2 regions of the Desulfitobacterium sp. THU1 genome follow, and region 2 is predicted to be linked to the other one. Evidence: a T-box and tRNA genes for the amino acid it is inferred to sense, from the RefSeq annotation. Region 2 holds a T-box; the other holds one or more tRNA genes.
The links. The T-box of region 2 lies ahead of ileS (isoleucine--tRNA ligase). A T-box ahead of a tRNA ligase gene usually reads a tRNA of that ligase, here a tRNA-Ile.
Positions count from the first base shown of each region.

Region 1: it encodes a tRNA-Ile, which carries the amino acid that the T-box ahead of ileS (isoleucine--tRNA ligase) is inferred to sense. The anticodon was not compared.

Region 1 covers NZ_JBBWUA010000019.1:40,645-56,966, forward strand. Annotated here, with positions in the region: gene AAC978_RS13265 (M28 family metallopeptidase) at 324-1,367, opposite strand; gene AAC978_RS13270 (YaaR family protein) at 1,407-1,844, shown strand; gene AAC978_RS13275 (CheR family methyltransferase) at 1,882-2,670, shown strand; gene AAC978_RS13280 (hypothetical protein) at 2,974-3,285, shown strand; gene AAC978_RS13285 (hypothetical protein) at 3,438-3,626, opposite strand; gene citF (citrate lyase subunit alpha) at 3,830-5,374, opposite strand; gene AAC978_RS13295 (HpcH/HpaI aldolase/citrate lyase family protein) at 5,408-6,115, opposite strand; gene citD (citrate lyase acyl carrier protein) at 6,207-6,479, opposite strand; gene AAC978_RS13305 (hypothetical protein) at 6,830-7,105, shown strand; gene AAC978_RS13310 (YueI family protein) at 7,185-7,556, shown strand; gene AAC978_RS13315 (zinc-dependent alcohol dehydrogenase) at 7,567-8,697, opposite strand; RNA gene rnpB (RNase P RNA component class A) at 8,829-9,220, opposite strand; gene AAC978_RS13325 (hypothetical protein) at 9,285-9,449, opposite strand; gene AAC978_RS13330 (Nif3-like dinuclear metal center hexameric protein) at 9,795-10,955, opposite strand; gene AAC978_RS13335 (tRNA (adenine(22)-N(1))-methyltransferase) at 10,934-11,761, opposite strand; tRNA gene AAC978_RS13340 (tRNA-Glu) at 11,860-11,935, opposite strand; tRNA gene AAC978_RS13345 (tRNA-Ile) at 11,945-12,019, opposite strand; tRNA gene AAC978_RS13350 (tRNA-Asn) at 12,028-12,102, opposite strand; gene rpoD (RNA polymerase sigma factor RpoD) at 12,235-13,416, opposite strand; gene dnaG (DNA primase) at 13,403-15,247, opposite strand; gene AAC978_RS13365 (GerMN domain-containing protein) at 15,545-16,135, shown strand; gene AAC978_RS13370 (deoxyguanosinetriphosphate triphosphohydrolase) at 16,287-16,322, opposite strand, start outside.
Region 2 covers NZ_JBBWUA010000002.1:243,570-259,891, reverse strand. Annotated here, with positions in the region: gene murB (UDP-N-acetylmuramate dehydrogenase) at 1-563, shown strand, start outside; gene murA (UDP-N-acetylglucosamine 1-carboxyvinyltransferase) at 580-1,839, shown strand; gene AAC978_RS03495 (cell division protein FtsQ/DivIB) at 1,924-2,649, shown strand; gene AAC978_RS03490 (small basic family protein) at 2,669-3,007, shown strand; gene ftsZ (cell division protein FtsZ) at 3,212-4,273, shown strand; gene AAC978_RS03480 (sigma-E processing peptidase SpoIIGA) at 4,558-5,472, shown strand; gene sigE (RNA polymerase sporulation sigma factor SigE) at 5,472-6,200, shown strand; gene sigG (RNA polymerase sporulation sigma factor SigG) at 6,258-7,031, shown strand; gene AAC978_RS03465 (YlmC/YmxH family sporulation protein) at 7,088-7,360, shown strand; gene pgeF (peptidoglycan editing factor PgeF) at 7,512-8,330, shown strand; gene AAC978_RS03455 (response regulator transcription factor) at 8,333-9,016, shown strand; gene pnpS (two-component system histidine kinase PnpS) at 9,020-10,423, shown strand; gene AAC978_RS03445 (HlyD family efflux transporter periplasmic adaptor subunit) at 10,392-11,447, shown strand; gene AAC978_RS03440 (YggS family pyridoxal phosphate-dependent enzyme) at 11,517-12,203, shown strand; gene AAC978_RS03435 (cell division protein SepF) at 12,271-12,720, shown strand; gene AAC978_RS03430 (YggT family protein) at 12,724-13,011, shown strand; gene AAC978_RS03425 (YlmH family RNA-binding protein) at 13,021-13,818, shown strand; gene AAC978_RS03420 (DivIVA domain-containing protein) at 13,833-14,291, shown strand; gene AAC978_RS03415 (hypothetical protein) at 14,397-14,864, shown strand; T-box leader at 14,914-15,123, shown strand; gene ileS (isoleucine--tRNA ligase) at 15,173-16,322, shown strand, end outside.

The DNA of each region.
Region 1 (16,322 bases), on a different contig from region 2:
TACTTTAGAGTTTACCCTATAACCCCAAGATATTACCCAAGGATTTTATTTTACAAAAGTGAACGCCTTCTAAGCGAGCGGCGACCAATCTTCGCGAAAAGCACGTAGCGGAGACGGGTTGGAAACAGGACGTTTCCAACCGCCTAGAGAGCCAAACAAGTGCGAAAAGCTCGCCCGCTTTTCGGGATGGCGATTTAGGCGGGCACCCGTCGGAGCGAAGTGCTTGAGCGTTAGATTGGTCCGCGCAGCTTACTGAGTGAACGATGTAAAACAAAATCCTGGAGACCACCCTCCTAGGATAACACTCTAAAAACCGTTCTAACCTAATAAGCCAGATGCTTGACGGCCCGATAAACAATATCCGTAGCCAACTCGACTTGCTCAATCTTCACATTCCCCAGCGAATCCTGTGGCGTATGATTGTTCACCAGCCACTCTCGAGCCAAGAGGGTCACTGCTGGGATGCCCGCTTGGGCAAAGCTCATCTGATCACTGTTATGGCCACCGCTATCCACCTGCATGGCACTGGCGCCGGCATCGGCTGCTGCCTGATGAACCGCCTGGTAGGCGATATCCGTGGTGTTTTCAGTCCAGAGACCAAAGTTGCCGATCATGCCATTTCCTACGGTATCGACGTTCACGACCGCTTTAATTCTCTCCAGAGGCACAGTGGGATTCGCTACAAAGGTCTTTGAACCTAAAAAGCCAAGTTCTTCTGCACTCCAGAAGGCAAAGACTACCGTCTTGCGCGGTGTCTCTTTCTCCCGAACCAGACGGCGGATGACATCGAGTACGCAGGCTACTCCGGAGGCATTATCATTGGCTCCCGGATAGATCTTACCATCATAAACTCCCAAGTGGTCATAATGAGCAGATAAGACTATAACCTCTTTTTCCGTCTTTCCCATCAGACCACCTAGTAGGTTTAAACTCGGAGCACGTAGCATTTGAGTATTACCAACAGAGAAGGTTAAACGGCTACCAGCAAATTCCTCTTTGACCTCCGGAATGGTAAAGGCTTGGGCATAGCTCCGTTCTTGGTCTCCCAAAGGTTTCAAGCCGAGTAAACTCATTTCCCGTGACAGATACTGGGAAGCGCGACCTTCGCCTGCCGCACCCGCTCGCCGGCCTTCCATCTCGCCAGAGCTTAGAGTTAGGATATCATCCATAGCCGTTCTGCTTAAGCTTTCGGACTGGAAATACTCATTAATAGTTTGGGCTTCCGGCGGGATAAGATAGAGCTTAGCCCGAGGCTGTGCCAACAAAGGCTCCACAACCGATTTTACTTTGTAGCCTACACCGGTCCACGGTAAGGCCATGGCCCCGAGACCAAGGAGTATTTTCAAGAATACCCGTCTTGTTTGCATGAACAACGTCCTTTCAAGTCCATTACAGGGGGAATTAAGATGCCGCTACGAATTAACGGGTCTCAACAAACAGAGTCCCTCACCCGCTCCTCTGGCTCATCTCCAAAGGGAGATCTTGATTTCAACAAGGTCCTCACTCAGACTCGGAAGTTACAAAGCCAAGAGCTTCAGGAATTTTTAACTCGTCTTGAGAAAAAGGGACAGCAGCTCGCTGAGAGCTTCTCCCTGCGTGACCTGACCGATTTCAAAGACATGGTCAAATCCTTTTTGCGTTCGACCTTTGGTCAAAGTCGTCAGGTCTCAGAAGAGTCCTTTTGGGATTTTCAAGGACGACCCAAGGTGCTTTCCCGAATCAACGAAATTGATAAGGCCCTTGAAGAACTCGGACAAAAGGTGCTGGATACCCAGGCCAAGCCTCTAGAAATTCTCACACAAGTCGACGAAATACGCGGCCTGATAATCGACCTATTGGGATGATTCACTTAAAATATTATACATGAAATGAGGTACCACTATGGCTAATCTAGACAACACTACCTACGAATGGTTTGTTAAGGCATTCCACCCGAAAAGCGGGTTGGATCTAAACTTTTATAAGCAAAATCAAATGGAGCGACGTATTAACAGCTTTATGTCCTCCCGTGGCTATAAAAATTATCCTGAATTCATTAAGGCTCTTGATCTGGATAAAGATCTCTACGACGCCTTTTTCAAGCATTTAACGATCAATGTCACCCAGTTTTTCCGAGATACCAACCAATGGAAGACTCTGCGCGAAGAGATTCTCCCCAAGCTCCTAGAAAAGAAGGCACCTATAAAAATCTGGAGTGCCGGCTGCTCGAGTGGTCAAGAACCCTATTCCATGGCTATCACCTTGATGGAATACTTCCCGCAAGCTCGCTTCACGATCTTAGCTAGCGATATCGATGTCAACGTGCTTGAACAGGCGAAAAAAGGAATCTACAAAGAAGCTGATTTCGCGAGCACGGCCCCTGAGCTTATTCCGAAGTATTTTACACCTGTGGATGGAGGCTACCAAATTAAGGATCAGGTCAAACGAGCGGTAACCTTTCAGAAGCAAAATCTTCTCACTGATCGCTTTGATTCTGGGTTTGATTTACTCGCCTGTCGCAATGTAGTGATCTACTTTACAGAAGATGCTAAGGATATGCTTTATCGCAAATTTGCTGATTCCCTAAATCCAGGAGGGATTCTTTTTACGGGGAGCACAGAGCATCTTTTTGGGATGAGTCATTTGGGCTTTAAACTCGTCTCCTCTTTCTTTTACCAAAAGCAGCCCTAATCGTCAATAGTTTCTTTTGTCTATCCCATTATATCTGATGAGGGATCTGTCGCAAATCGTTGGTGAATAAACGAAGGTGGCAGACCCTTAAGACCCGAAATAATCGTTCGTTTCTAATCGACTTTTTACTCGCCTATTTGCCAAAATTCTTTCATCAAACCTAATATGCGAGCGAGTCAAGTGGGTACCTGGGTATATTTTGTCGGACATTTCACTTTCAAATCTCTTTGGATTTTGTTAAACTTAAGTTAACATTCACTTTACAAATACTAGGTCAAGCGGCTAACTAAAACTAAGAGGAAGGTGGGATTTCTATTGTACTTCCACGATAATCTTATCATCTGTTATGTCCAAGACCCCAGCTGTGATCGTTTTCTCTTCCAGCTGGCAGGCGGAGAGGTATGTGAGGTAAGCAAGGAGGTGTTCTTTGCCCAATGGCGAGAGTACCGTGACTTCGAGGCAGCACGTGCTCTGGAAGAAGGTGTAGCTTATCGTCCACTGCCTGTGAACATGTCCTTCACCTGCAACATCAAATGTCTGCCCATCAATATGAATCAGAGGCGCAAACGTAAATCGGCTTATTTAATGCAACAGCCCATGCTTGCCCATGGCTAATGTATAGGAAAGAGCTGAAAACGGATGCGTCTTTTGTTTTATACAAAAAAGGGACTTACATAGTCCCTTTTTTGTGTGTCATATTCTATTGTAGATCTTATTCAGTTATTATTTTGTTATTATTCAGTTGTTCTCGTTCTTTCTTAATGCCATTAGGATGTGGGATTGGATTGTTGGTATGCAGCTACCAACTCATCGACGTGATATGTCATCCCTTTGCCTTTGTACTCCAGCGAAACCTGCTGGGCTGCGGGATTGTATCCAATATACTTCATCCCCAACTGTTTTGCCATGTTTGCCAGTTCAATACGCGCGCCTCGTCCTAAGTCTTGAAATTTCATTGTGCACACGCCCCTTATACCATTTTCTCTCTGTAAGGTAAATCTCGGGTGTCTGGAGTACAGTATTCAGTTTTCGAGTCTTCTAAGAAAGACAACCTGCGGCTCAGCAAAATGCTTTGTTAACACTTTGTTAACCCGATGTTAAGATTATCATATCCTATTCATTCTCGTGTTGCAACTTGCTTTTCTACATTTTATAAGTCTTACTCTTTTGCTTGTCTCACGACATCAATGACGGTTCCATCACGGTATTCTACCACAGCCACGACGCGGTCCGTAAATTCTATCGTCTCCGGTACGCCGGTTAAGCTCTCGGATATTTTTTTCAGTTCTTCAATCGTTATAATCGGCAAATCACTGTCTTTTAGTTTTTCCAGAAGATCTTTGCGGCGCGGGTTAATAGCGATTCCTCGCTCCGTAACTAGAACATCGATGGTTTCCCCCGGTGTCGTCACGGTGGTGACCCGATCCTTAATAACCGGCAGCCGTCCTTTGGTGAGGCTGGTCACGATAATCGCAATCTTCGAGCCTGCCGCAGTATCATTATGCCCTCCGGAAGCTCCCATGATGACGCCATCAGAACCGGTTACTACGTTGACATTAAAGTCTGTGTCGATTTCTGTGGCTCCCAATATCATGACATCCAGGTTGTTGACGATGGCCCCTTTATCATGAGGGTTACCATAAAGGGAACCGGACATCGCCTGATGGCGGGGATTTTCTCGGTAAGAGGCTACGGCTTTTAAGTCGAAGCACTGAACATCAAAAAGATTTCTAAACAGCCCTTCATTGAGCATATCGACGATATAGCCAGTGATGCCACCGGCAGCAAAGCTTCCCACAACATTCTTTTCCTGCATGTACTTACGTACCTCAGCAGCAACGGCTAAAGATGTACCACCGGCACCGGTTTGGAAGGACATCTCGTTTTGGATATAGCCCGCTTCATTGATCAATTGGGCAGCCATCTTGGCAATGCGCAGGCCCACGGGATCCTTAGTGACTGTAAGAGTTCCTGAAACAATCCCATTGGCATCACCAATCGAGTCCACTTGAACTACATAATCGACGAAGTCCTGAGTGATTTCTATGGGGCAAGCCGGGTAAGGAGCGAGGTGGTCGGTAACCGCCACTACTTTATCCGCAAAAAAAGCATCTGCAACTGCATAGGATAGGGTACCACAAGCTGCAGGGCCCCCTACTCCGTTGACATTGCCATAGGCATCGGCAGTGGGTGCAGCAATAAATGCCACATCCACGTGTAAATCACCGCTTTCAATGGCCCGCGGACGTCCTCCGTGACTCATGAATACAGCAGGATGCCTCAAGAGGCCTTGGGAAATGGCTTTCGCCACAGGTCCCGGCGAAATGTAGTTTACGGAGATCTTGGTAACGATTCCCTTTTTCATATAATCCACAAGTGGCTCGTGGATAGGGAAAATCCCGGTTGCGGCTACATGAATATCTTTGTAGCCCCGTTGAGCGACGACGGCCATCACTTGATTGAGGACATAATCCCCATTTCTCAAGTGGTGATGGAAGGATAGGGTCATCCCATCTTTTAGGCCCACTTTGTCTAAGGCTTCTTCAATACTAGCTAAAAGCTTCTTCTCTCCTGGTTTAACCGAGCGAAGGGTAACCGAGGCTTTGGCTCTCTCTCCGTAATTGGCAAAGGCCCCCATGAAAGGTTTAACCTCACCATATCCTTCTATATAATCTGGAATCTCTCTTCCAAGTATATTTTTCATGGTACTTCTTTCATCCCTTTCCTAAATCGTGATTTACTGAAAAATGGTATTGAGAGTATCGACTTGGCGACCATCCAAGGCTAGTTTACCGGTAAAGCCCAGTCGTCTTGCGGCCGAAGCGTCATTGGCCAAGCCTTCGTAATCATTACCGTCTGAAAATATGGTGTCGATAGCGTCGATTCCGGCGGCTCGGCAGGCGATGCCAACTCGGCCACGCACATAGTAGAGCTCTGCTCCCTCTTTTGTCCGTTGTGTACCAAACTCAGCCATGAGTCCTTCCCCGTTGAACCACAACCCGGTCACCCGAGGTGAAGAGGATATGAGCTGATTAATATTTTCTATACCTGAAGCGGTTTCCAAAATAGGAATGATCTCGATGGACCCCTCGGGAAACCCTTCCTCTTTTTCTATTTTAGTTAGCAGACCTTCTGCTTGCTTAATCACTTGCTCGTTTGCCTTGGGGATAATGAGAGCACCTGGCTTTACTCGGGCAATACGATCCAAGTCTTTTTGTCCCTCTTCCGTATCGAGTGGATTCACTCGAACCATTACTTCTACCTGAGAATAGTCTAAGAAGCTCAAGGCTTCTCTCACCAAATTACGGGCACTATCCTTGTCTGGGGCTGCTACCCGCTCTTCTAAATCAAAAATCACCACATCCGGATCGAATACAGGTGCATCTTGAATGTGCTTAGGATTGTTACCGGATATAATCAAAAGACTTCTTCTTAGCCTTTTCATATAAAAAACGACTCCCTTCTTTTCTCCTTAGCAATAAATAAAACAGTGTTTCAAAACCATTTTATAAAACACTTACCCTTAAAGCTTTGTCCTAGACAAGAGCTCTCTCCAAGGCAGTTTGAACACGAGCTCGAATGGTGTAGTTCAAGGCCCCTTTATCCTGAACCTTAACAGTGACGTCTTCTGCACCCATTTCCGCGACTTGGTCCTTGACTACTTGCTCAATTTGCTTGCCAAATTGTTTGAGGATAACGCGTTTGGTTTCCAGCTGAACTTGAACCCCGCCTTTTTCATTAGGCGCTACGGTTACAAGCACGTCATTGGATTCTAAGGCCCCTGCTTGTGCTGTTTTACTGATCTTCATAAAATCCCCTCCTTAATTCTAAAATATTTTAACGGAAATTCTGCCGTCATTGGCTTATTTCCGCTTTTAGCTATGAACCCTAATTCTCTACAGCAGATTTATCTAGCTTATATTTAATACGGTTGCTTAATCTCGACAATTTATGCTAATAAAAACCTACTATTCTTTTTAGTTTAACCCCATATTTCCTCCTTTGACAATAGGATTACCTTATGTTGCAAAAGTTTGAAAATTCGTTCGTATTAAGAAAAAATTTGCCGAGACAATGACCTCTGAATCGATTATAATTCAGTTAGCTGCTTATTAAGCTAAGATCAGACTTATTTCACATTCATAAGGAGGCGTCTTTGTTGAGTATTTTTGAAGCTCTGATGTTGGTGTGTTTCGGGGCCGCCTGGCCTTTTTCTATTTATAAGTCTTATGTATCCCGTTCCGTGGAAGGCAAAAGCGCCTTCTTCCTGATCATTATTTTAATAGGCTATGTCGCTGGTATCCTCCATAAGCTCTTCTTCCAATATGATTTAGTTATCTTCCTCTATGTCTTGAATCTCATCATGGTATCGACTGATTTTATGCTCTATCTGCGCAATCGCCGCCTGGCTAAAATTCATCAACAGATTTCCTAATCCTCCACCAAATCACCGATAGTAAAAGATAGAACAGGGCACGATATTCATAGAAAAATATTAATGGGAGTGACTTAGCTTGAGTGAAAATAAAAGCGAATTGGAAGAACGTCTTATGGTCGGTTTACACGGAGCCCCCGAACTCAAGCTGGGTGAGAAGCTTGAACATCTTGGGGTATTTCGAGAACGTATATTGAAATTACTGACCAAGGACCAAGTTGACGATAAACAGGTTTACCCGGAAATCGAGGAGGCACTGAAAGACCCACGGTCTACCCGCCTCCTCCTCAATGGAGATTTAGCCTTTGATTTTCGCGCCAAATATATAAAAATTGCTCGGCAATACAATAAACCTTATACAGTCGTCAACGACCCAAAGTTAAAAGGAGAAGTCGGCCTTGTGGTGGCTTCTGATCAGGCGGTGGATGTCGAGCAGGTAGAAGTCGAATAGATTGGACTTTCTACGGCTTTAAGACAACTTTGATACAGTTATCCTTCTTCTCGTCAAATATCTCATAAGCATGCTCTCCCTTATCCAAGGACAACCGATGAGTGATGATATCTGTAGCATCAAACCGTCCAGTTTTAATATGATCTAGGATCCGATCCACATAAGAATGAGCAGGACATTGTCCCATTTTTAAGGTGATATTTCTAGAGAAGAAATCTCCTAAAGGAAATAGATTATACTTAGCTCCATAGACACCCACTAAGGACACCGTGCCACCTTTGCGTACTGCTTGGGTGGCAATTTCAATAGCGGACTTCGATCCTCCTTGGAGCTTCAAAATAGTCTCAATCTTTTCGATCGTAGAGGCTTTACCATCCATGCCTACGCAATCAATGACAACGTCTGCGCCTCCGCGGGTTATCTCCTTTATATATTCCCCGGTATTATCATGTTCTTCAAAATTAATAGTTTCCACACCGTAATTCCGATAAGCATGGTCCAGCCTATAGCTGATGTGGTCTACGGCTATCACGCGCTTGGCTCCCTGAAAAATAGCCCATTTTATGGTCAGTAGACCCACTGGTCCACACCCAAGAACAACAACTGTATCTCCCTTTTTGACTCCACCGTTTTCTACTCCCCAATAAGAAGTAGGCAGTATGTCTGTGAGAAATAGAACCTGTTCATCCGTTAGTTCCTCTGGAATAATTCTAGGTCCCACGTTGGCGTAGGGAACTCTTAGGTATTCAGCCTGTCCGCCATCATAGCCTCCAAAGGTCGAGCTGTAGCCAAAATAAGCCCCCGTTTCCCCATTGCTATTGGAATTATCACATTGGCTCCACAGGTCATGTTCACAATACCAGCAATGCCCACAGGCGACGGGAAAGGGAACAATGACTCGATCGCCTTTTTTTACCTTATAAACCTCGTCTCCAACTTCTTCAACTATACCCATGGTTTCATGCCCTAGCACAAAACCCTCCGGCATATTGGGCACCATACCGTGAATGAGGTGGAGGTCCGATCCACAAATGGCTGCCGAAGTAACTTTAACGATGATATCATCTTGGTTGATTATTACTGGGTCACCTACATTTTTAACTTTTACATCTCGAACTCCCTCATAGACAATAGCTCTCATTAAGTACACCTTCCAGAAAGTTATTTTAGATAGCTTTCTCTTGGCGGTGGGGAACTATTCAAGGCTGATGAGGTTAGTTGAAGACAAAAAAAGAGCTGCAAAATGCAGCTCTACATAAGAAACTGAAGATCAGGCGAAGCCAATCTATAAGCCGGGTTCTGTTCCTTCCTTTCAGAAGGTGATGATCATCTATCTAGGACCGCTGTTACCAACGGCCTCAAGCGACCTTACCCGGAGACAAAAACGGGCCGTTTTATAGTCTCCCTATTCAGTCTTGCTCCAAGTGGGGTTTGCAGGGCCAACCTGTCACCAGGCTGCCGGTGAGCTCTTACCTCGCCTTTCCACCCTTACCTACTCGAAAGTCAGTCCAGGGACCAACCTCCGCTATCGGCGGTATATCTCTGTTGCACTGTCCTTAGGATTCCTCCCACTGGGCGTTACCCAGCACCTTGCCCTATGGAGCCCGGACTTTCCTCAGAAGCAACCTTTCGGTTCCTGCTTCCGCGACCATCCGATTGACTTCGCTTAACTATATTACTTCATTCTACTCTTTTGGTCAAATTCTTTAATATGGTTCTATTTCCAATCTAATTAACTTTTTCTAGAGCTTTCTCAGATTCTTGCAGTTCTTCCATCTCTGCATCGATATCCATAAGGGATGTAATTAATTTTGCTTTATTATCTATGCCGCCTTGAGACAACTTCATGATGATACGATCACGCTCTTGACTTAGAATTTCAGTACGACTCATAAATTATTCCTCCTTATAATAAATGAAATTTAAGTGAGCTGCACTTAAATTCAATATAATTAAGTGAATTTTCACTCTCTATTAGTCTAACAGATCTTTCAATTCTAATCCGTGATTCAAATCACGAGATTCGTTTTCTGCAAAGAACAAATGTTAAAATGAAATCATTCAATTCTCACTCTAAATATCTCTTCCTTCGACACTATTCTACCGTCAAAAATCATATTTGTCAATAATTTTCTGATTTTTCTATAAATTACCTGGCCTTGCCCAAATACAAAAAGGGGTATGGCAACTACTTTCACAAAGCAGTTGCCATACCCCTTTTGCTTGACTAACCGAAATCTATAGCGACTTCCAAGGGCTTTTCATTCTTTGGCTTATTAGCACTTCTACTCCATTTAGGGCTTTTTCGCGACTTAGATACTCAGCAAGGGACTGTACCATGGCGACTTCACCCCAGAAATGCCCCATATCGATGATGGATAATCCTGCCTCTAGAGCATCTAGGGCTTCATGATGATCCACATCGCCTGTAATCAGAAGATCCACTCCATTAAAGAGAGCCTTAGGGATAAAGCTACCACCGCTGCCATTGACGATAGCAACTTTGTGAATGAGCCCTTGAGGGTCTCCCGCTAAACGTAAAATAGGTTCTCCAGCCAGGTTTGTGGGTGCAAGCTTCTTCATTTCCACAATCAGTTGGTTTGCTATGCTCTCCAAACTCACCGGCTGCTTGAGATATCCCTTCACCCCATAGCCCTGAGCCACACCTGTGTTATAAAGTGGTATCAAGTCATATGCAGGCTCTTCGTAGGGATGAGCTTTTCTCAAGGCTTTTAAGGAACGCTCGATAAGCCCTTCCGATAGTATGCTCTCCAGTCGAATTTCATCAACGCAGGTCAATTCTCCAATCTCACCCAGAGTAGGATGTGCACCTGCCAAGGGGCGAAACATCCCTGTTCCTTCCCCTGCAAAAAAACACTCGGAGTACTCAGAGGCATGGGGGCCATCGGTTATACCAGCTCCTACCCCTGCTTGAGCAAGAGCTTGACGAACTAGCTCCACATGAGTTTGGGGAACATAAGTAACGAGCTTTAAAAGCTTTTCACTATTCGTAACTCGTAAATACTCCATCTTATCCAGAGCTAAAGCCTTACCTAAGCTCCGGCTGGAAGAGTAGGCCGATTGATCCAAATTGGTATGGGCAGCATAATAGGCAATCCCGGCCTGAATCAGCTTAAGAGGCAAGTGTGCTCCTTGATTATCTGAACGTAAGTTCTTTAGGGGCCGGAACATGATCGGGTGATGGGCGATAATCAGCTGGACATCCTTTTGGATAGCCTCTTCTAAAATTTCTGGAGTAAGATCTAATGTCATTAGAACTCTGTCGACGGAGGATGAGAAGCCGCCCACCAACAAACCCACATTGTCCCACTCTTCAGCCCACCCTTTGGGGGCAATCTTTTCGATGGTTTGAGCAATTACACCGACTGAAACAGACATGTTTCCATCTCCTCCAACACCCTGATGCTCAGGTCATACTCATCAATTCGCTTTTGCACTTTTTCTTGGGCTGATTTTTTCATCTCACCAATGGTCCTATGTAAATTGCGTTTTTGCTCATGAAGCAGAACTCGCAGTTCTTCTTGGGGGTCTTCGAGACACAGGGGGCCAAATTCCCAAATCCATTTCCTGATTAGGCTCTCGGTAAGCTCTTGGACTTGCTCTTGCTTTTGTAGACTTTCCAGAGAGGTTACAGCTACGTGAAGCTTCCTGAGGCACTTCTCAACCATTGTCTGCAATTCCTCTCCAGTGTACCCTGCACGACGGGAGAAATGCATGACTATGTAGACACGTCCTTCTTCCGCTACATAGCGTTCCTGTATCAGCTTCCAGCCTTCTTGAAGCAAGGTTAAGCGGACTTTGCCTTCTGCCCCCTGAGGCTGCAAAATGAGGTCCTTAATCCGCGACATCACCAACCCCTGGGCGGCGAAAATCTCCAACATCGTGTTCCCACCCATCCCCGCTAAGGTCAGGGTATCCACCTCCCCCGGCTGAATCGGCGCTAGCCCATCTCCATAGCGCACGTCAATAACCGAGTTTAAACCACGCCCTTTGATGGCCGCACAGGCTGAGCGATACGGTCCTTCGTGGACATCCACCGCAACAGCCTTCTTTATTCTCCCACTTTCCCAAAGGTAGATGGGCAGATAGGCATGGTCTGTGCCAATGTCACCAAGTTGCGAACCCTCAGGCACAAATTTAGCCACCATTTGTAGACGTGGACCAATACTCACCGAAACTGTCATAGGAAATCCCCTTCCGGTCCCTTTATTTTGGGGTATTTATATCTGGCATATGTAAAAATAGCGAGATGCAATACACATCTCGCTACATTCATTCTTAGTGGTGACCCGTACGGGATTCGAACCCGTGTTACCGCCGTGAAAGGGCGGTGTCTTAGGCCGCTTGACCAACGGGCCATTTTGGGTTGGTGGGCCCACCAGGATTCGAACCTGGGACCAACCGGTTATGAGCCGGGGGCTCTACCGCTGAGCTATAGGCCCAAAAAAAATGGCTCCCCGAGTAGGATTCGAACCTACAACCTACCGGTTAACAGCCGGTTGCTCCACCATTGAGCTATCGAGGAATGCTCTTCGCAGGGTTTATTATACGAGATTCGTATTTACTAGTCAAGCTTTAGGGATAAATTTTAATTTTAAAATTTATCCCTAGCTCAATCAAACAGATGAACAAATCCTCTATTTTCCTAAAGCAGCTCTTATTCTAGGTAATCCTTAAGCTTTTTGCTCCGGCTGGGATGGCGAAGCTTCCGCAGTGCCTTTGCTTCAATCTGACGAATCCGTTCGCGGGTCACGCCAAATTCTTGACCAACCTCTTCTAAGGTACGGGTGCGACCATCATCTAAACCAAAGCGTAGACGTAATACCTTCTCCTCACGAGGAGTAAGTGTTTCTAAGACCTCTTCCAGCTGTTCCTTCAAGAGGATGAAGGACGCTGCTTCAGAGGGCGCCGGAGCATCCTCATCGGGGATAAAGTCCCCTAAGTGAGAGTCTTCCTCTTCCCCGATCGGAGTCTCAAGGGACACTGGCTCTTGTGCAATTTTCATAATTTCCCGCACTCGCTCCACGGAGATATCCATTTGGGTAGCGATTTCCTCAGGGGTTGGTTCGCGCCCTAATTCTTGGAGGAGCTGACGGGAGACGCGGATAAGTTTATTAATGGTCTCCACCATATGCACGGGAATCCGAATCGTGCGGGCTTGGTCTGCGATCGCCCGGGTGATCGCTTGACGAATCCACCAGGTAGCATAGGTAGAGAATTTAAAGCCTTTAACATAATCGAATTTTTCTACTGCTTTAATAAGACCAAGATTACCTTCCTGAATTAAATCCAGGAATAACATACCTCGACCTACATAACGTTTGGCAATACTGACAACCAGACGCAGATTAGCTTCAGCTAAACGGCGTTTGGCGCTTTCGTCTCCTTGCTCCATCCGTTTGGCCAGCTCAATCTCTTCCTCAGCAGAAAGAAGGGGAACTCGGCCAATCTCCTTCAGGTACATACGGACCGGATCATCAATCCCCACACCTTCAGGAATAGAAAGGTCCACATCGACCTCTTCTTCTACCTCATCCTCATCCACATCGTCATCTACTATTGTATCATTGACCTTGACTAAGGCTTCGACTTCACCCGCTTCATTGACGACGTCTATTCCCATTTTGCCAAGTTGTTCGTACACTTCGTCAATTTGATCGGCAGTGAGCTCAATTCCTTGGAGGGCATCCATGATCTCCCGGTAGGTTAAAGAACCCTTCTTTTTGCCTTGCAATATCAGTTCTTTCACCGCATCGAGCTTCAATTGATTAACGCTCATGGATTCCCCTCCTTCCTGAGGTTCTTTTTTGTTTGTGCTCATGACCTTAGTTTTCGCCACTTCTCAACCGCTCTCCTATCTCCTTTAACAGGGCAAAAGCGCCTGCCAAATCGCCGGATTTTTCTAAGTCCACCATGCGAGCCTGAAGCTCTTCCACTGTTTCTTCCTCTTTTTGCGAATGTATCTGTTTCAGACAGTCTTGAAAAAGCCGTTCCGGATTGGCTAGGTCTATCTCCTCGAGCATGAGTTGTGCAGCCTTGCTTAGCAAGGTATCGTCATCCATGTTCGGTAGAGCCCCTTTTCCGAGATTAGGTGCTTTTTCAATATGATTAAATATCTGTTGATGATAGGGTACTTTCCAAAATCCTGCTTCGAGGTGTGTCTTCAATTCGGAGAGGGGAATCAACTGTTCAAGCAAAAGACGCAAGAGAATTCGCTCAGCTCGATACGCCCCGTCAGAGACTGACACTCCATTTGATGATGGATTTGCACACCTATTGATATTATCCCTGTTTTTTACAGAAATATCCTGTTTCTGCCTTAATTTTTCCTTCTCAGCAGTCTTTTGCGCAGTTTTTTGATCGAATCCGGCGATTTCCTCTTGGACCTTATCTAGAGTTAGACTAAGCTCCAGACTTAAGAACCGTTCATACCCTTCTCGTTCGACCGGGCTCTGTACCTTCACAATATCGGGTGCTAGTTCTCGGACTAACTCCGCCTTCTCCGGGGCTGATTCGGGGGGGGTGGTTTTGATCAAAACATGATATTTAAATTGAATATAAGGCTCTGCTTGGGCGAGAGCTTTATTAAATTCTTCTACTCCGAAGGTTTTTAAGTATTCATCCGGGTCCTTAGCTCCGCTGAGACTTAAGACGTCTACGCGAAAGCCCATATCCCGCACTATTTCTCCGGCTCGTAGGGTTGCCTGAATTCCTGCCTGATCCGCATCGTAGACGATCACCACTCGTCCAGTATAGCGGCGAATCAGTTTTGCCTGATCACGAGTTAAAGCTGTTCCTAATGAAGCTACTGCGTTCTTGAAACCTGCTTTTTGCAAGGCGATAACATCCATGTAACCTTCTGCCAACAATGCGAATCCACGCTCGCGGATTCCTTGATGGGCTCGGTGCATACCATATAAATGATGTCCCTTGTTAAAAAAAGCAGTCTCAGGTGAGTTTAAATATTTGGGGGTTGAATTATCTAAAACCCGCCCGCCGAAACCGATGGTTCGCTGACGCGAGTCAAGAATCGCAAAGATGACTCGATTACGAAAACGATCATAAAATCCACGGGTTCTCCCCTCCGAAGACTCTCGTTCTAAAGCAAGGCCCGCTTGAACCACCTCTTGGGGACTTACTTTTCGTGCACTCAGCGCCTCGAGAAGACCCTCCCAGCGATCTGGAGCATAACCCAAACGAAATTGCTTGATGGTTTCATCATCTATCCCACGTTGCCGAAAATACTGCCTTCCTGGTTCTCCTTCGGGCTTATTCAGCAAGACTTCATGAAAATAACCCGTTGCCCAATCGTGAATCTCTTCCCAACGACGTCGACGGGTTTGTAGCTCCTTCTCTCGGGGCGAAAGTTCTTTTTCCGGAAGAATAATGCCGTGTTTTTCAGCTAGATTCTCAACCGTCTCAAGGAAACTCCAATTTTCTTTTTTCATTAAAAAAGAAAAAACATTACCACCTGTATGGCAACCAAAACAATAGAAAATCTGCTTCTCTGGGGTTACCGTAAAGCTCGGCGTTTTCTCCGCATGAAAGGGACAGAGACCTAAGTAATTCTTCCCTTTGCGTTGAAGCCGTACATAATCGGAAATTGTATCGACGATGTCCGAATGCAATCTAACTTCCTCAACGATTTCTTCAGGAATTCTATAATCCACCGATTGTTCTTCGCCACCCTATGCCATATTTTTGACAAAATGTCAAGATAATAGTACTTTATTGTTCGCCAAAAAACTCAAGAATCCTCTTTTTAATTACTTCTTTAAAATCTGGCGTGATTGGTGTACAATATATATTCTAGATATATTTATTATCTCTAATTATTATTCTACTTTGCTTAACTATTTCCTCCTTTATTTCGACTTTTTCTTTCCTATACTTCCAATAGAGCCGTTGACCCTTTTCCGGCTAGCCTTTACGTGTTAAAATGAAATCAGAAAGGTGGGAGGCCAATCATGAATAACTTGAGATTTCGCAGTTTCATCCTTGCTTTTTCTTTCTTGTTTTTTCTCTTTACTGCGGTAGGCTGTGGATCCGATGATATCTCTAAAAATACCCCGCCCACGAATACCTCTTCACCAAATGGCGCTGAGCCCCAAACCCCCGAACCTTCTACGTCCGTTAATAAAACAATGGATGTTACACTTTATTTTCCTACCCCTGATGCTTCAGGACTAGTCGCTACCAAACGCACCCTCAAGGTCACCGAGGAAACTAGCGCGGCTGCCATAAAGGAGATTTTCAAGGAATTTACTAATCCTCCAACGGGGTCCGTTGCCCCCCTTCCTGAGAAAACTGCACTGCTCGATGTTAAGATTAAAGACGGTGTGGCAACCCTTGATCTTTCTAAATCCTTTCGAGAAAATTTCAAAGGCGGTACAACTGGGGAGGAAATGGTGCTTTACAGCATCGTGAACACCCTTACTGCCCTTCCGGATGTTCAAAGTGTCGAGTTCCTTCTCGAAGGGGAACTCAAAGCAGCTATTCTCGGCGGCTTAGACACTTCAGCTCCCGTGGAGCCAGATGAGAGCTTGATTTTGAAGTGATTCTGAAGAATAAGAGTGAAGTATTACGACATATAACAACAGTGAATGGCGAGCCTACTGGCTCGCCATCTTTATTTATTCAGTCTTAAGGTATATATATGCTAGCAAAAAGTATAACTTTGGAAGGAAAGGCTACTACCTCGGCACAAAATTAATGCCTTGGCACAAGGAGCCTTTGAAAGAGTTC
Region 2 (16,322 bases):
AAGCTGGATACACAGGTTTGGAATTTGCTCGCGGGATTCCCGGAACTGTGGGCGGTGCGATTGTGATGAATGCCGGGGCCCACGGAGGAAGCATCCAGAATGTTTTGGTAGAAGTGAAGATTATTAACCGACAGGGTAAAGTTGAAAGGCTTGCGAAGGAACATATAGACTTTGGTTATCGGGAATGTTCCCTTAGGGATCAAGCCATTGTTCTGGAGGGGGTCTTCTGCCTTAAGCCCGGTGACTTGGCAATGATTCGTCAAATCATGAGTGAGAATCTAGACAAACGAAAAGGAACTCAGCCTCTGGAACTCCCTAATGCCGGAAGTGTGTTTCGAAATCCTGCGGGGGATTCGGCGGGAAGATTAATCGAGGCAGCGGGCTGGAAGGGAAAAACGATAGGTGGGGCCCAAGTGTCCCTGAAGCATGCTAACTTTATAGTGAATCATGGCAAAGCCACAGCCCAGGAGGTTTTGACCTTGATTCATGGGATACAAACAGATGTACAAACAAAATTCGGTGTCGAGTTGAAGACAGAGGTGAGGTATATCTCACCAAACTGAGAAGGAGGAATCGGTCATGGCGATGGACCGCTATGTCATTACCGGAAAACAGCGATTAGAAGGCAAAATTCGCAATAGTGGGGCCAAAAACTCATCCTTACCCTTATTAGCAGCGTCCTTACTCGTTGCCGGCAAGACCACCTTATTAGACATCCCCCGATTAGCGGATATTGATCATATGATCGAAGTGTTGGAATGCCTTGGTGCTCATGTCGATACTCAGAATGCGGCCATTCTCGTGGATGCTTCAGATCTTAGTCGCTGCGAAGTTGATGAGGGACTCATGCGCCAAATGCGGGCCTCTAATCTCATTCTCGGTCCTCTGCTTGCACGCCATGGTCGAGTGAGGATTTCTAAGCCTGGGGGATGTGCCATAGGGTCTCGGCCTATGGACCAACATATTAAGGGATTGCAAGAGTTGGGAGTAAAGATTACAGAAAAACATGGATATATTGAGGCCTGGGTAGACCGGCTACAGGGCTCCAAAATCTATCTAGATGTTCCCAGTGTTGGAGCCACTGAGAATTTGATGATGACGGCAGTACTGGCTAAGGGAACCACTACGATTCACAATGCGGCTCGGGAACCAGAGATTATTGATCTGCAGAATTTCTTGAATAAGATGGGAGCGAAAGTCCGTGGTGCGGGCATGGATGTTCTGCGCATTGAGGGCGTTGACACACTCTATCCTGTTGAGCACACGGTCATCCCTGATCGGATTGAGGCCGGAACACATATGGTGGCAGCAGTAATGACACAGGGAGATATTGAGATTAGCAATGTGATCCCAGAGCATCTGGAGCCGGTAATAGCAAAACTTCGGCAAGCTGGAGCGGAAATTGTTGTGGGCGATGATTTTATTCGCGTCAGAGGTAAGGGAAGAATTAAGGGAGTGGATTGCAAGACCATGCCACACCCCGGCTTTCCGACGGATATGCAACCTCAATTCATGGCGCTTTTAGCGACAGCAGAGGGCACCAGTATTATGACAGAAACTATCTTTGAAAACCGTTTTCAACATGTGGATGAACTCCGACGGATGGGAGCCCAGATTACAGTAGAAGGGCGAACTGCGATTATTCGCGGGGTGGAGCGGCTGGAGGGGGCCTTTGTCGAAGCTACAGATTTGCGGGCGGGAGCAGCTCTATTCCTGGCAGCTTTAGCTGCAGAAGAGGCCACTGTACTGGAAAAGGTAGGGCATATTGATCGAGGCTATGATAATCTAGAAGATAAATATCGGAGTCTGGGTGCCAAGCTGAAACGAGTAAGCTCTTGATCAGAGCACGGTCGGATATGTTGAAAAGAAAAACATGACAGAGAGGGTTGTATTCGATATACTAGGAAGCTAGGAGGAGTGATCATGGAGTCTAGGAAATCGACTACATCCTTTCTGTATATTTCAATACTTGTTATACTTTTCGTAGTAGGTATGAGTTTTTTCTTCCAGTCAAGTTATTTTACGACTCAGACAGTGAAGATAGAAGGTCTGAAACAAATTCCTCCCAACGAAATTGAGCGTTTAATTACGGATGTAACAGGGCAGAATCTTTTCATGTTGGACTTAAAGCAACTTAGCCAGAAGGTGCAGCTCCATCCCCTTGTGGAGATTGTGGAGTTAAAAAGAAAGTTTCCCAACCAATTGGTCGTTCAGATTACAGAACGGACTCCAGTTGCTCTAGTTGCCGTCCCTCGAGGTGTAGTGGAGGTAGACCACAAAGGCATCTATCTACGCCGTCTTGAAGGATGGCCGGAACTAAGTTATCCTGTGATTAATGGATTGACCATCCCTGATACTGCTGGCCCGGGACTGGAGTTGGATATCCCTGGACTTAAGGCCGCCCTAAAAGTAGTCGGACAAGCCCCTGAGGAGTTAAAGCCATGGATTGGGGAAGTCTATGTGAATACGATCGAACAGATTACCCTTTATCTGACGGATGGAGTAGAAGTCCGCCTAGGTAAAGCAGACGCTTGGGAAGACAAGCTTAAGTCGCTTTTTGTATTGATCAATGATGAAGGGTATAAGTCTTTTAAGAACGGGGTAAGGTATATTGATTTTACCGCCGCAAAGCCAGTAATAGGTCGTTAAATGAGGAGGAATTTTTTGAATGTGGTTACCAATTTTAGGGCTCATACTTGGACTAGTTATTGGCTGGTTTAGTCCGTTCTCAGTTCCGGTAGAATATTCAAAGTATCTTTCTGTGGCCATCTTAGCTGCCCTGGACTCTGTCTTAGGAGGTATCCGAGCCGCTCAAGAGAACCATTTTGACTCTGTTGTGTTTCTTTCCGGTTTCTTTACCAATATTTTGTTGGCAGGAATACTTGCTTATGTAGGTGACCGAATCGGGGTCGACCTATTCCTAGCGGCTGTGGTGGCTTTTGGAGTCCGCTTATTCAACAACTTAGCGATAATTCGCAGACATTTGCTTCAAAAAAGAGTACATTAGGGGTAGACCACCCTTTTTGTTGAGAATCCATCTAATATAGCTTTGTGGATGATATTTCCTATTAAAAAAGTTGAAGTGAAAAGAAGGATAAACTGCTTGTTCATAGAATTTATCACGAGTACAGGTGTTTTTTTGTGTCATTATCACTTGAATGTGACCATGAATAGGTAATGCTCTAATACTAGCGGGGGGGTCGTAAGCTAAATGCTTGAATTCGACATGGACTTTAATCAATTTGCCCAGATCAAAGTGATTGGAGTTGGCGGTGGTGGAAATAATGCTGTAAATCGTATGATTACAGCCGGCTTAAAAGGTGTAGATTTTGTAGCGGTGAATACGGATGCTCAAGCGATCAACCTCTCACGTGCCGGAGAGAAGATCCAAATTGGTAATAAAATTACCAAGGGTCTTGGTGCGGGTGCGAATCCGGAAATCGGTCTGAAGGCCGCTGAAGAAAGTCGCGAAGAATTAATAAATGTCCTTAAAGGTGCAGATATGGTCTTTGTCACCGCCGGAATGGGCGGCGGAACTGGAACTGGTGCAGCACCAATCGTAGCTGAAATTGCTAAAGAATTGGGAGCCTTAACAGTAGGTGTAGTGACCCGTCCCTTTTCCTTTGAGGGAAGAAAAAGGGCTATGCAGGCAGAAAAAGGAATTGCCGAGCTTAAGTCTAAAGTTGATACTTTGATCACTATTCCCAATGATCGGTTGCTCCAAGTCGTGGACAAGCATACAGCTCTTCATGAGGCTTTTCGGATTGCTGATGATGTGCTGCGTCAAGGGGTTCAAGGGATATCTGACCTGATTGCTGTACCCGGCTTGATTAATCTGGACTTTGCCGATGTGAAGACGATTATGCGTAACACAGGTTCAGCATTAATGGGAATCGGAGCAGCTACCGGCGAGAATAGAGCGGCAGATGCTGCCCGTAAAGCTATTTCTAGTCCTTTGTTGGAGACCTCTATCGAGGGTGCACAAGGGGTCCTCTTAAACATTACTGGTGGTTCGAATTTAACCTTGTTCGAAGTTAATGAAGCTTCGGAAATCATTGCAGAGGCAGCTGATCCGGAAGCTAACATTATCTTTGGCGCCGTAATTGACGAAAGCCTCAAGGAAGAGATTCGGGTGACTGTCATTGCAACAGGATTTGAACAACAGAAATCTGCTACTGTTGGGTTAAGAGGTAGTGCTAATGAGGCGATTCGTCCCGTGGCAGCCACAGCTGAGGAGCTAGATATTCCAGAGTTTTTGCGTCGCAAACGTTAAGAGAGTGTTATCTTGTTTGAGTTTTGATAGCTGTTAGTTTTCTTTCGACTCATGTGACAAAACTTATCTAACAAAATCATGTGTAATATCAATTAAGTATCTAAGCCATAGTTTGGGCCCTTAAGGTCATAGACTATGGCTTTTTTGTGGTCAGGTGGTTTCAAACGCGATTTTTAGTCACAAGTCGCAATAGTTTTCTTAAATATTCCCGCCTATTCCGACAGCTTTTATTCTCCTTATTCGGTATAATTTGGGAGAGATGGTGGAAAGGGCTACTATGAGTTATGGAGAGGTATTTAGATATTGATCTAGTAGTAAATGGGAGTATGGATGCCTTGCTCATAATTCTCGTTGCCCACTTATTGAATTTTCCCCTCCGAGGCAAGAGGCTTGCGGCCGGAGTGATGGCTGGAGAAATTCCGGTAATTCTCTCTGCCTATGCTCCGGCCTCGTTCGTTTTTGAATTGAGCAAATTTCTCGTCCCTATGCTTATGATTGGGCTTGCATTTCCTTATCGAGGGATACGGCCTTATCTCAAGACACTATTATTATTTTGGATTGTCTCGGCGGGTCTTGGAGGGCTCGTCTATGCTGTCTGGGGCTGGGTTAGTTTCGATGGCATTCTTGGCAGCTCTTTACGCATAGGCATGAAAAACCTTTGGATCCTGCCTTTAGGGGTAGGATTATGGTGGGTTAGTCAAAATGCCTGGCAGAGCATTTTAGGATCAGCGGCCCAGACGAGAGCCACACTCTATGATCTCCGGATTGACCTAGGTGCAGAAATGGGTGATGAAAGTTCAATCACGGTGAGAGCATTACTGGATACGGGGAACCAATTGCGAGACCCCCTCACCGGTAATCCTGTCATTCTGGTGGAGGAGGAAATAGCTGCAACGGTCATGCCTGAAGAGCTGTTACCAGCTTTGCAGGGAGCTTGGCGCGACTTAGAAGATCCCTGGCCATGGCTCTGGCAGTCTGATTCCTTGTGGATTAAGTATTTTGTCTTTATCCCCTATCAAGGGGTGGGACATAAGAGTTGGCTTCTCGGCATCCGACCCCATAAGGTGGTTTGCACATCCTTGTCGGAACCGAAAGAAATGAAAGCAACCTTAGCTTTAGTGCAGCATGGGCTTAGTTCGGATAGAACCTACCAAGCCTTGCTGCATCCAGAGCATGTTCGAGGAGCGGAGGAAGGCTAATGAAAAGGATAGTAGAACACGTTAAATTATGGTTTTTTAAGATTAAATCGCTTTTGATACGCAAAATCGGTGGTTGGGATGAAATCTATTATGTGGGTAGCAGTGAAGCGCTGCCTCCTCCACTTAATTCAGATGAAGAAGGCGAGCTTCTATTACGCTTGGAGCAGGGGGATTTTAGTGTTCGTGATATTCTAATCGAGAGAAATCTGCGCTTAGTGGTGTATATTGCCCGAAAATTTGAGAATACCGGGATCGGTATCGAAGACCTCGTCTCCATCGGAACCATTGGCTTGATTAAAGCCGTAAATACCTTTGATCCTCAAAAGAAGATAAAGCTGGCCACCTATGCCTCGCGCTGCATAGAAAATGAAATTCTCATGCATTTGCGTCGCAATAATAAGACACGCACGGAGGTCTCCTTCGATGAACCCTTGAACATCGATTGGGATGGCAATGAATTGCTACTCTCCGATGTGCTTGGTACGGAAAATGATATTATCTCGCGACCACTGGAGGAAAAGGTGGATCGCCAGCTTTTGCATTTAGCTATGGCAAGGCTGACAGATCGGGAAAAAATGATTATGGAATTGCGCTTTGGCTTGGACAATGGTGAGGAAAAAACCCAAAAGGAAGTAGCGGATCGGCTGGGCATTTCCCAGTCCTATATTTCTCGTTTAGAAAAGCGAATAATCCGCCGTTTAAGGAAAGAATTCATTCGTTTGGAATAAGTTTCAATCCCATCGGGCATACTCTTCCAAGAGAAAATTGGCTTGGAGGGTGCTCAAATGGCTTTAAACAAAGTAGAAATCTGTGGAGTGAACACCTCAAAGTTGCCTGTTCTTAGTAGCGCAAAAATGAAGGAATTATTCATTGCCTATCAAAGCGGCGAAAAAGAAGCACGGGAGAAGTTGATTTATGGGAATTTAAGATTAGTCCTGAGTGTAATTCAACGATTCACTAATCGGGGAGAGTATGTGGATGATCTTTTTCAAGTTGGCTGTATTGGCTTGATGAAGGCCATTGACAATTTCGATCTTGGTCAAAATGTAAAATTCTCTACCTATGCGGTTCCCATGATCATCGGTGAGATTCGCAGATATTTACGGGATAACAACCCAATTCGGGTCAGTCGCTCCCTACGGGACATTGCTTATAAGGCGCTACAAGTTCGAGACCAATTGGTCAGTGAATGCTCACGAGAACCTACGGTATCGGAAATTGCTGCTAAGCTTACATTACCCAGAGAAGAGGTTATTTTTGCTTTAGATGCCATCCAGGAGCCGATTTCCCTGTTTGAACCGATTTATCATGATGGGGGAGACCCCATCTTCGTGATGGATCAAATCGGTGATGAGAAGCATTCCGATAACAGCTGGCTAGAAGGTATCGCAGTTCGAGAAGCCCTGCGGCGGCTAAGTGAAAGGGAAAAGCTTATTTTGTCCTTGCGTTTCTTCCATGGCAAAACTCAGATGGAGGTTGCCGACGAAATTGGTATTTCCCAAGCCCAAGTTTCCCGCTTAGAAAAAGCAGCCTTAGGACATATGCGTAAGTTCGTCTAGTTTAGAATAATCATCTTCCCTCTCGAATATAAATTTGGAGAGGGGAGGTAGAAGAAATGCGGATCTCTGAGCTACGCTTATTAGATATCGTAAATATCAAAGATGGTCGCCGCTTGGGCCCCATCAAAGATTTAGATCTGGATTTAGAACGAGGCTCCATTAAAGGGATCGTGGTGCAGGGCGCCTCTCGAAGCTGGGGTTTTTTCGGCGGGAGAAATGAGGATATTCTCATTCCCTGGGAGCGTGTGAAGAAGATTGGGGTCGATGTAATTTTGGTCGATGCTACTGATTTGCCGGACTTCAATGTCTTGGTGGATGATCGCCGTTAATGAGAATGAATTCTTGTTAAAGATAGAAGAGCCTTCTGAAGGAAAAATCCTTTAGGAGGCTTAAATCATGCCAAGAATAGGACTTTCGGGGAGTACATCCCTCAGGAACTTTATGGTATAGTTACAATAGGATGAATATGGGGGTAATCAAATGGCATGGAGTTGGCGCCAGGGAAAAGAACTAGTCTATCTTACTCTTCCCGTATGGGAATCGGAGGGTATTCAGATTGGATTTTCTACACGCTGGGGAGGGATTAGCTCATCTCCCTATGCGACCTTAAATCTTGGACTCCATGTGGGGGATTCCCCAAACCAAGTGGAAATTAATCGCAAGTTATGGTTTGCTGAATGGAATGCTCTGTCAGGAGAGGTCGCTCTAGGGGAACAGGTCCATGGAACAAAGATCCATCAAGTTACTGAAAGGGATGCCGGGCGAGGGAGTGATTCTCTTGACACCGTAATTACTGGTGTCGATGGATTAATAACTGTGACCCATACTGCTCTTATGGCCTTCTTTGCGGATTGCGTCCCGGTGTTTTTCTATCATCCTCTTCTCCAAGCGGTAGGGATTGCTCATGCGGGCTGGAAAGGTACTTCGGGGAAGATTGTGAGTGAGATGTTAGAAATGTTTCGTCTACGAGGGGGTGACCCTGCAGAATGTTGGGCAGCGATCGGACCGAGTATCGGGCCCTGCTGTTATGAAGTGGATGAACACGTACGGATGGAATTCGAGAAGAGCTTTTCAAAAACACCCTTTCTAAAACCTGGCCGACAAGGACATTCCCAGTTGGATTTGCAGGAGGCTAACTCGATGATCCTAAGGGAAGCGGGGATACCACCGGAAAAGATTTGGATCGCCCGTGAATGCACTGCCTGTCATACAGATTCCTTCTTTTCCCATCGCAGAGAGGGCCCGAAGACAGGAAGAATGGCGGGTTGGATTCGTCGCTTGCCAAAAAGGGAGGAGTAATCATGGCCGTTATCTTGGTCGTTGATGATGATGAACTAATTCAAGAGCTACTTAAGTTTAATCTGGAGAAGGAGGGCTATCAGGTACTGTTGGCTTCCGACGGATCTGAGGCTTTAAGTGTTATAGAGGAAAAGGTCCCCGATCTTGTGATACTAGACATTATGTTACCAGGTATGAGCGGACTTGAAGTATGCAACCAGCTGCGCAGGGTGCCAAAGCTTGCTGATCTACCGGTGATTATGCTTACCGCCAAGGGTGAGGAGATTGATAAAGTACTTGGGCTGGAGATCGGAGCAGATGACTATCTTACGAAGCCCTTTAGTCCTAGAGAGCTGGTAGCAAGAATTCGGGCAAGGCTGCGACGCAATAAGCCAAGTGAAGAGAAGACAGACATAGTTCGTCAGGACCTGCGTATTGATCTAGAACGTTTCCGAGTGTCTGTACGAGGGGAATACATAGAACTGACCCCCAAGGAATTTGAACTTTTGCGTGTATTAGCCACTCATCCTGGTAAGGTATATACCCGAGATGAACTCTTAGAACGAATTTGGGGCTATGAATATGCGGGAGATACACGAACTGTGGATGTTCATGTGAGACATCTCCGCCAAAAAATTGAGAAAGACCCTTCCGATCCCGAATATATCGAAACACTGCGGGGTATAGGATATCGGTTGAAAGGTTAGATTATGAGAATTAAATGGCTCATTATTGCAATCTACCTCTTGGTCTCAGCTCTTTCTCTTCTGCTTTTCTGGTTAGGTGCTCAAGAGCAAACTGGGATTAGTATGGAGATAGATCTCATGGCACTTGCCCTTGCCATACTTCTACCGGGTGGAATTGTTTACTTCTTTGCTGACCGGCTCGGGGAACGGATAGAAAGGATTTACAGTGCTGTTAGAGGGATTGCGCAGGAACAGTCCCTACCCACGAATTTACCGGAGTTTACTTATGAATTGGGAAGCTTGTCCAGAGAGGTGGCTGAGCTTGGGCAGAGACTCAAGGCCAGTATATCCACTAACCGTCAAGAATCACAAAAGATCCAAGCGATTCTTGCAGGAATGCAAGAAGGGGTCATTTCCCTAGACCATGTGGGACGAATCGTCCTTCTGAATCGCGCTGCAGAGAAGCTTTTCGGTAAAAAGCAGGAAGCGGTAAGGAATAGATACCTTACTGAATTAAGTGGGTTTGAAGAGTTAGAAGAGCTTATCTCCACGGCTTTAGAGAAAAGTCTCCCCGGACAAACCGAGCTTCTTATGCGTTCCAAAATGATGATTCGCGTTCAGGTCAGTCCGATTTTGGGAGAGAAGGATCGTTCCCAGGGAGCGGTTATCGTCTGCTATGATATAACAGAGCTTCGTCGTTTAGAGCAGTTGCGGACAGAGTTTGTTGGCAATGTATCTCATGAACTAAGAACACCTCTGACTTCGATCAAGGGATTTGTGGAGACCCTTATGGATGGAGCGGCAGAGGACCCCGACTTGCGGGAGCGCTTTCTTAATATTATTCATAAGGAGACTCTACGCCTACAACGCTTAGTGGATGAATTGCTGACCCTATCTCGAATTGAAAACCAACGCCCAGATGTCAGCAGCGGTAGAAGTAGGGTCCAAGAGGCATATGAAAAGATTAAACCGGTGATAGAACCCTATGCAGAAGCTAAAAGTATTGATCTTGAAGTCGTAATTCCTAGTAAATTGCCGGAAGTAGCTATGGGAATCGATTTGTTGAGCCAAGTACTTCTCAACCTGATGGAGAATGCTGTGAAATATACTGCAAAAGGTGAAGTGTGGCTACATGCGTCTTATGTTAACCAAGCCATTCGATTAGAGTTTGGTGATTCAGGCTGTGGTATTCCTAAAGAAGATCTCCCCCGTGTCTTTGAGCGTTTCTATCGAGTGGACAAGGCTCGTTCTCGTGAGCAAGGAGGAACAGGGCTGGGATTAAGTATTGTTAAGCATATTGTCGAAGGAGCTGGAGGGAAGATTTGGGTGACATCGAAGTTGGGCTCGGGATCCGTCTTCATCTGCGAATTACCGACTAGAAATGGAGGGATAACAATTGAAGAGGAGCCCAAGGACACTAGTCTATAGCCTGATACGAGTCGTTGGGGTGGGGGCTCTTCTACTACTCCTCATCGGTTCGTTGGGCTGGGTTTACCGTTCAAATTTCTTAACAGGCTCTCTCAAGGTGGAATTGGCGAAGCAAGGAGATATTAAACATCAGCAGATAGTCTCCGTGGTATTTGCCAGTGAAGAAACTCTCCTCAAGGCGCCTGCTGCAGGAACACCAAAGTTTTTGGTTCAAGAGGGAGAACGAATCCGCAAAGGAGACCCTGTTGCAACGATTCAATCGGGAGGAGTTGTCCTTGGGCAGGATAACCTAGCCCAGTCGAATACCCTAGTCGCACCGATCGGTGGACTTGTATATTCCGCAACAGATGGTCTGGAAACATTTTTGACTCCTGAGCATCTTCTTTCCATGGATGTCAGCAAAATTCTTCAACAGACGGTTGCCGGTAGCTCTGAATCCGGCGCAGAGACCACAGCACCTGCACCTCAGAGCAATCCGAGCGATAGAGAAGCTCAAGCTTCTCAGCCTAGTCAGGATGCTCAGAGGGCGCAGAGTTCAGGGGTCAGCGTGGACAGCGGCAAGGTTATCGGTAAAATCGTCAATAACCTTCTGCCTACGGTAGCGGTAATCAAGGTGGATACTCAGGGGTATGAGGTGGGTAAGAATGTAAAGTTGCTTATCAACGATCAAAGCTTCACTGCTAAAATCATGCGCCTTCTTGATGATCCCCAGGGGTTGGTGGTTCAATTCAACCAATATATCGATGGGACAAGCCGGCAAAGATTTCAGGAGATTGCCCTGGTTGTGAAGCCTACCGTTAGCGGAATTCTGATTCCTAAAAGTAGCCTTTGGATTAAGGGGGAAGAACAGGGAGTTTATGTAGTCCAGGAAAGTGCTATCCAATACCGCAAGGTAAAAATACTGGATGAAAATGACGAATTCGTCTGTGTTGAGAATTTACCCCATGGTATTCCTGTCATTATCAATCCCCGTACGGGTCTAGATGGTCTTACTATCAATATAAAAAATGTCACACAATTATAAACTGTGGTCTAGAAGTAGCAGGAAATAGGCATTCTTTGTAGAATTGAATCAAAATGGACGGTGTTCGAATTGGATATAAATGGAAATATCTCAGATATCCGTCAGAGGATGAATCAGGCGGCTGCTATGAGTGGACGCAACCCTTCCGAAATAAAGCTTCTGGCAGTGAGCAAGACTATGAGTTCCGATGTGGTTCGCTGTGCTTATGAAGCAGGACAACGTGCCTTTGCTGAAAATAAGGTTCAGGAATGGCAAGAGAAGGTGGATCATCTCCCTGAGGATTGTGAATGGCATCTGGTTGGCCGTTTGCAAACCAATAAGGTAAAGTATTTAGATACTAGGATTACGCTTATTCATTCCCTTGATAGGATAAGCTTGCTTAAAGCATTGGAACATCACGGTGCACAGCGGCAGATGATTTGGCCAACCCTGGTCCAGGTTAATATCGCTCGCGATCCTCAGAAAGCAGGATTATTAGACGAGGAAGTGGAAGATTTTCTGTCGGAAGTGGCTCGTTGCGAACATGTCCGGGTCCACGGCCTGATGACTATAGGGGCATTAGGTGCTTCTCAGGAAGAGACACAAGGTTATTTTCGTCAACTGCGTTTGCTGAACGAGCGACTTCAGGTGAACAATATACCTCATGTCGCCCTCAAGGAACTTTCTATGGGGATGAGCCATGATTTTGAGTGGGCAATTCAAGAGGGTGCCACGATGATCCGAGTTGGCAGGCAGATATTTGGTGAACGCTCTTAAGGGACATAGTTTGTTAACTTGATTCACATAGAAGTATTCATTTATTGATTTTAAGGAGGTTACTAAAATGGCAAAGTTGTTAGACAAAGTGATTGGAATTATGGGTTTTGCTGATGAAGACTTTGAAGACGATTATTTTGAAGAAGATGACCAAGAAGAGGTTGTCCGAGAAGAAACAAGAGCAACAAACAATCGCAAGGGGGCACAAGTAGTAAGTATCCATACCCAAAAGCAGGTTAAAGTCGTTGTACTCGAACCCCAAGCTTTTGAAGATTCCCAGAACATTGCTGATCAGCTAAAAAATCGCCGTCCGGTGATTGTGAACCTGGAAAATGCAGATCGTAATTTGGCAAAAAGGATTGTCGACTTTGTGAGTGGGACGACCTATGCTTTGGGTGGAAACATGCAAAAGGTTGGCAATGGCATTTTTCTTTTTGTTCCCAATAATGTAGATATTTCCGGGGAAATGAAGGATGATTTTAAGGAAAAGGGATTTTTCTGGTCTTTAACAAAATAAGGAGTGATTAATATACTATTCGTTTATCAAGTAGTTCACACCGTCATCACGATCCTTATGTGGGCTATCATTGCGCGGGCCTTGCTCTCTTGGTTTCCTAACGTACCATATAATAGTTTGGTACGGGCACTTTATGAGATTACAGATCCTCTGCTGAAGCCCTTTCAGCGTTTTCAGTTTGGGGGACCTGGATTTGGCATCGATATTTCGCCGATCCTTGCCTATTTTACGCTTATGATTATTAAGACGGCTGTTTTGCCCGGCTTATTACGTCTTCTGCTTTCCTTTTAGAGGCACATTATGAACCATCGTATGGATCGCACTAGCTTGAATTTTTGGTCTGATAAAGAGTTGAAGCTTGAAGCAGCACATCTCTTGGATTTGTGCGAGGATGCCCTCAACACCTCAAGGCCGGTTTGGACTCCCTTTTTAAGTCAAGCCTTAGGGAACTGGTTTGAAGGGATTCTGCGACGGGAAGGTCTCGTTTTTCGAGCCGAGGGCGGACTGCCTGACGCGGAAAGAGCCCGGTTTTTGATTGGTGACGATCATCGTATGCTCGATAGTGTTGCCAGTGAGGTTAAGGTTTTAAGAGCAAAGACCCTTGATCCCCATGGGACGATGGAACATCGTCAGATTTTGGGTTCTCTGATGGGTATGGGATTAAAACGAGAAGTGATTGGGGATATTCGCGTCGGTGAACACTGCGCTTTTGTAGCAGTAGCCCATGGTATAGCTGATGTTCTGCTCAGCCAATGGGATAAAGCCGGACGGGAACGGATCCAAGTGGAGCTTGTCGAAGGAGATCAGGAGATTCCAGCTGAACAGGGAGAAGAGCGGCGCATTACCGTAGCATCATCAAGGATAGACGCAGTTGCTTCCAGTAGTTTTAATGTCTCCCGCTCTATCTTCCAAGAGCACATTAAACAGGGGAAGGTAAAGCGTAACGATCTAGTAGTTTCCAAAACAGATCTAGAGGTTAAGCAGGGAGATATTCTATCTTGTCGGGGCTACGGTCGAGTTCGTTTAGTAGAATCGATGGAGACTCGCAAGGGGAGAATTGCTTGGAACATCATTCGCTATATACCTCGGAAGACATAAGAGGGGGATGAATTATGGCATTAACTCCTATCGATATTCAAAATAAAGAGTTCCGCAAAGGGGTCCGAGGTTATCATACGGAAGAAGTGGAGAAGTTTCTGGAAAGCGTCAGCAAGGAATTTGAGGTTGTTTACGCCGAGAATTTTGAACTGAGAGATAAGGTCCAACGTTTGGATGCGGAGCTAAGGCAATACAAGCAATTAGAATCCACCTTGCAGCAGACGATGGTGCTAGCTCAGCAAACTGCTGATGAAGTCAAACAAGCTGCTCGTCATGAGGCTGAACTTATTCTCAAGGAAGTTGAACAAGAGAAAGTAAGACGAATAACCGAAGCTCAGAATAAGCTGCAATATGTTAATGATGAAATAGAAGAATTGCAAAAACGTCGGGAAATGATTCGTACTCAACTAAAATCCTTTTTACTTGCCCAATTGGATTTGGCGGAAGCCTTTGAAAAGGATCGTGTTTCCTAAACTATCGTGATTCCTTAACAATCCTGTCTCATGAATGCTTGCACTACCATAAGAGATTGTGCTAGAATGAAATCTAGACATTTTTAAAGGGGAAGAAGATTTCTTATGAAGAGCATTTTGTTTTCGGAGCTTGACTCCGACTTTCTTGTGCAAGGTTTAGGAATGCATAAGGAGGAACAAGGTTTTTTCACAGGGAAGATTGGGCGCCACGAAACAGAGCTGACCTCTTCGCCTGATACTCTGAAGGATATTGAAGAAGCTCAAGTCATTTATATTGGCAAGGCAGAGCCTGGTCCTTATCGTGAGGGCGATATCTTGATGGCTGGCAGTGATGATCTTTTGGATCGTGCGTTCCGTGCTTTAGATGAAATGGAGCAACGGGGTGTGGTGGTGGGCTTATCGACTGAGCCGGATTCTTATCCTATGACTTTAAAGCGCGAGGATCTTAATCAATTCACCATCGTGTGGAAAGATAGAAAGACCCCCTATCTCTGCTTGTTTATGGGGGAACCAGTTAATCTTGAAGGCCAAGCCAAGCTGGTTACGATTGTTCGCAAGGTGTTGAATGACTAAACCTCACTAGGTATGGGTATTATTATTGGTATCATAAAGTTCTAAATAATTAAGTGCGTTGAAAAGGACTGTCCTTGAATGGAGCCTCTATAGCGAGCAGGAGATGGTGAAAGCCTGTGAGGTGAACCAAGGAGTATCCCCTTTGAGTGAAGTGCTGAAACTTTGAGTAAGCCTTCCGCCTCGTCCCCGTTAAAGGACTCCGAGTGGCCGGGACATCCGGCAACAAGGGTGGTACCGCGAGTAATATCCCGTCCCTTTTTAGGGATCGGGATTTTTTATACTTTAACTCATCACAGGAGGAATCTACTATGGATTATCGGGATACGTTGAATTTACCGGAAACAGAGTTCCCTATGCGTGGAAATCTTCCCCAGCGGGAACCGGAAATTATGCAAAAATGGGAAGATCAAGACATCTATGACACGGTGCAAAAGGCAAGGGACGGCCGTCCGAAGTTTATTCTCCATGATGGGCCGCCCTATGCCAATGGGGATATTCACCTTGGCCATGCATTAAATAAAGTTATCAAAGATATTATCGTCAAATATAAAACCATGAATGGCTTTGATGCCCCATATGTCCCCGGTTGGGATACTCATGGTTTGCCTATTGAGCAACAGGTCATAAAGAAGTTAGGCGTCAACCGTCATGCGGTCTCCGTGGTTGAGTTCCGCAGAATGTGCAAGGAGTACGCCAAAAAGTATGTCGGCATTCAGCGTGAGCAATTTAAACGGCTAGGTGTACGGGGAGATTGGAAAAAACCCTATTTGACCTTGGAAAAAGAGTATGAGGCGGCTCAAATCGGTGTCTTCGGTAAAATGGCACGCAAGAACTATATCTATAAGGGCTTGAAGCCCGTCTATTGGTGTCCCTCTTGCGAAACGGCTCTGGCTGAAGCAGAGATCGAATACGCAGAGAAAACATCGGATGCTATTTTTGTGAAATTTCCTGTCAGGGAAGGAAAGGGCGTCCTTACAGAGGACAACACTTATGTTATCATCTGGACCACAACCCCTTGGACGCTTCCAGCAAATTTAGCGATTACCTTGCATGAGGAGTTTACCTATGTACAGGTTCAGGTAGAAAATGAACATTGGATTGTGGCGGAGGGGCTACTAGATAGCTTACGCTCGACTTGGGATTTAGAACTTCCTATTGAAAAGCGCTTTGTGGGTAAAGAATTGGAAGGTGTGATAGCTAAGCATCCTTTCATCGATCGGGATTCCGTACTCATCCTTGGGGATCATGTAACCCTGGAAGCCGGTACCGGGTGTGTTCACACGGCTCCCGGACATGGAGAAGAGGACTTTAACGTGGGCAAAGAATATGGCCTGCCAGTCCTTTGCCCTGTTGACCATCAAGGGAAATTTACTGCTGAAGGCGGAGCTTATGCCGGCATGAAGGTAGATAAGGCAAATCCGGTGATTATTGAAGACCTCAAGAATCTTCATGCCTTGG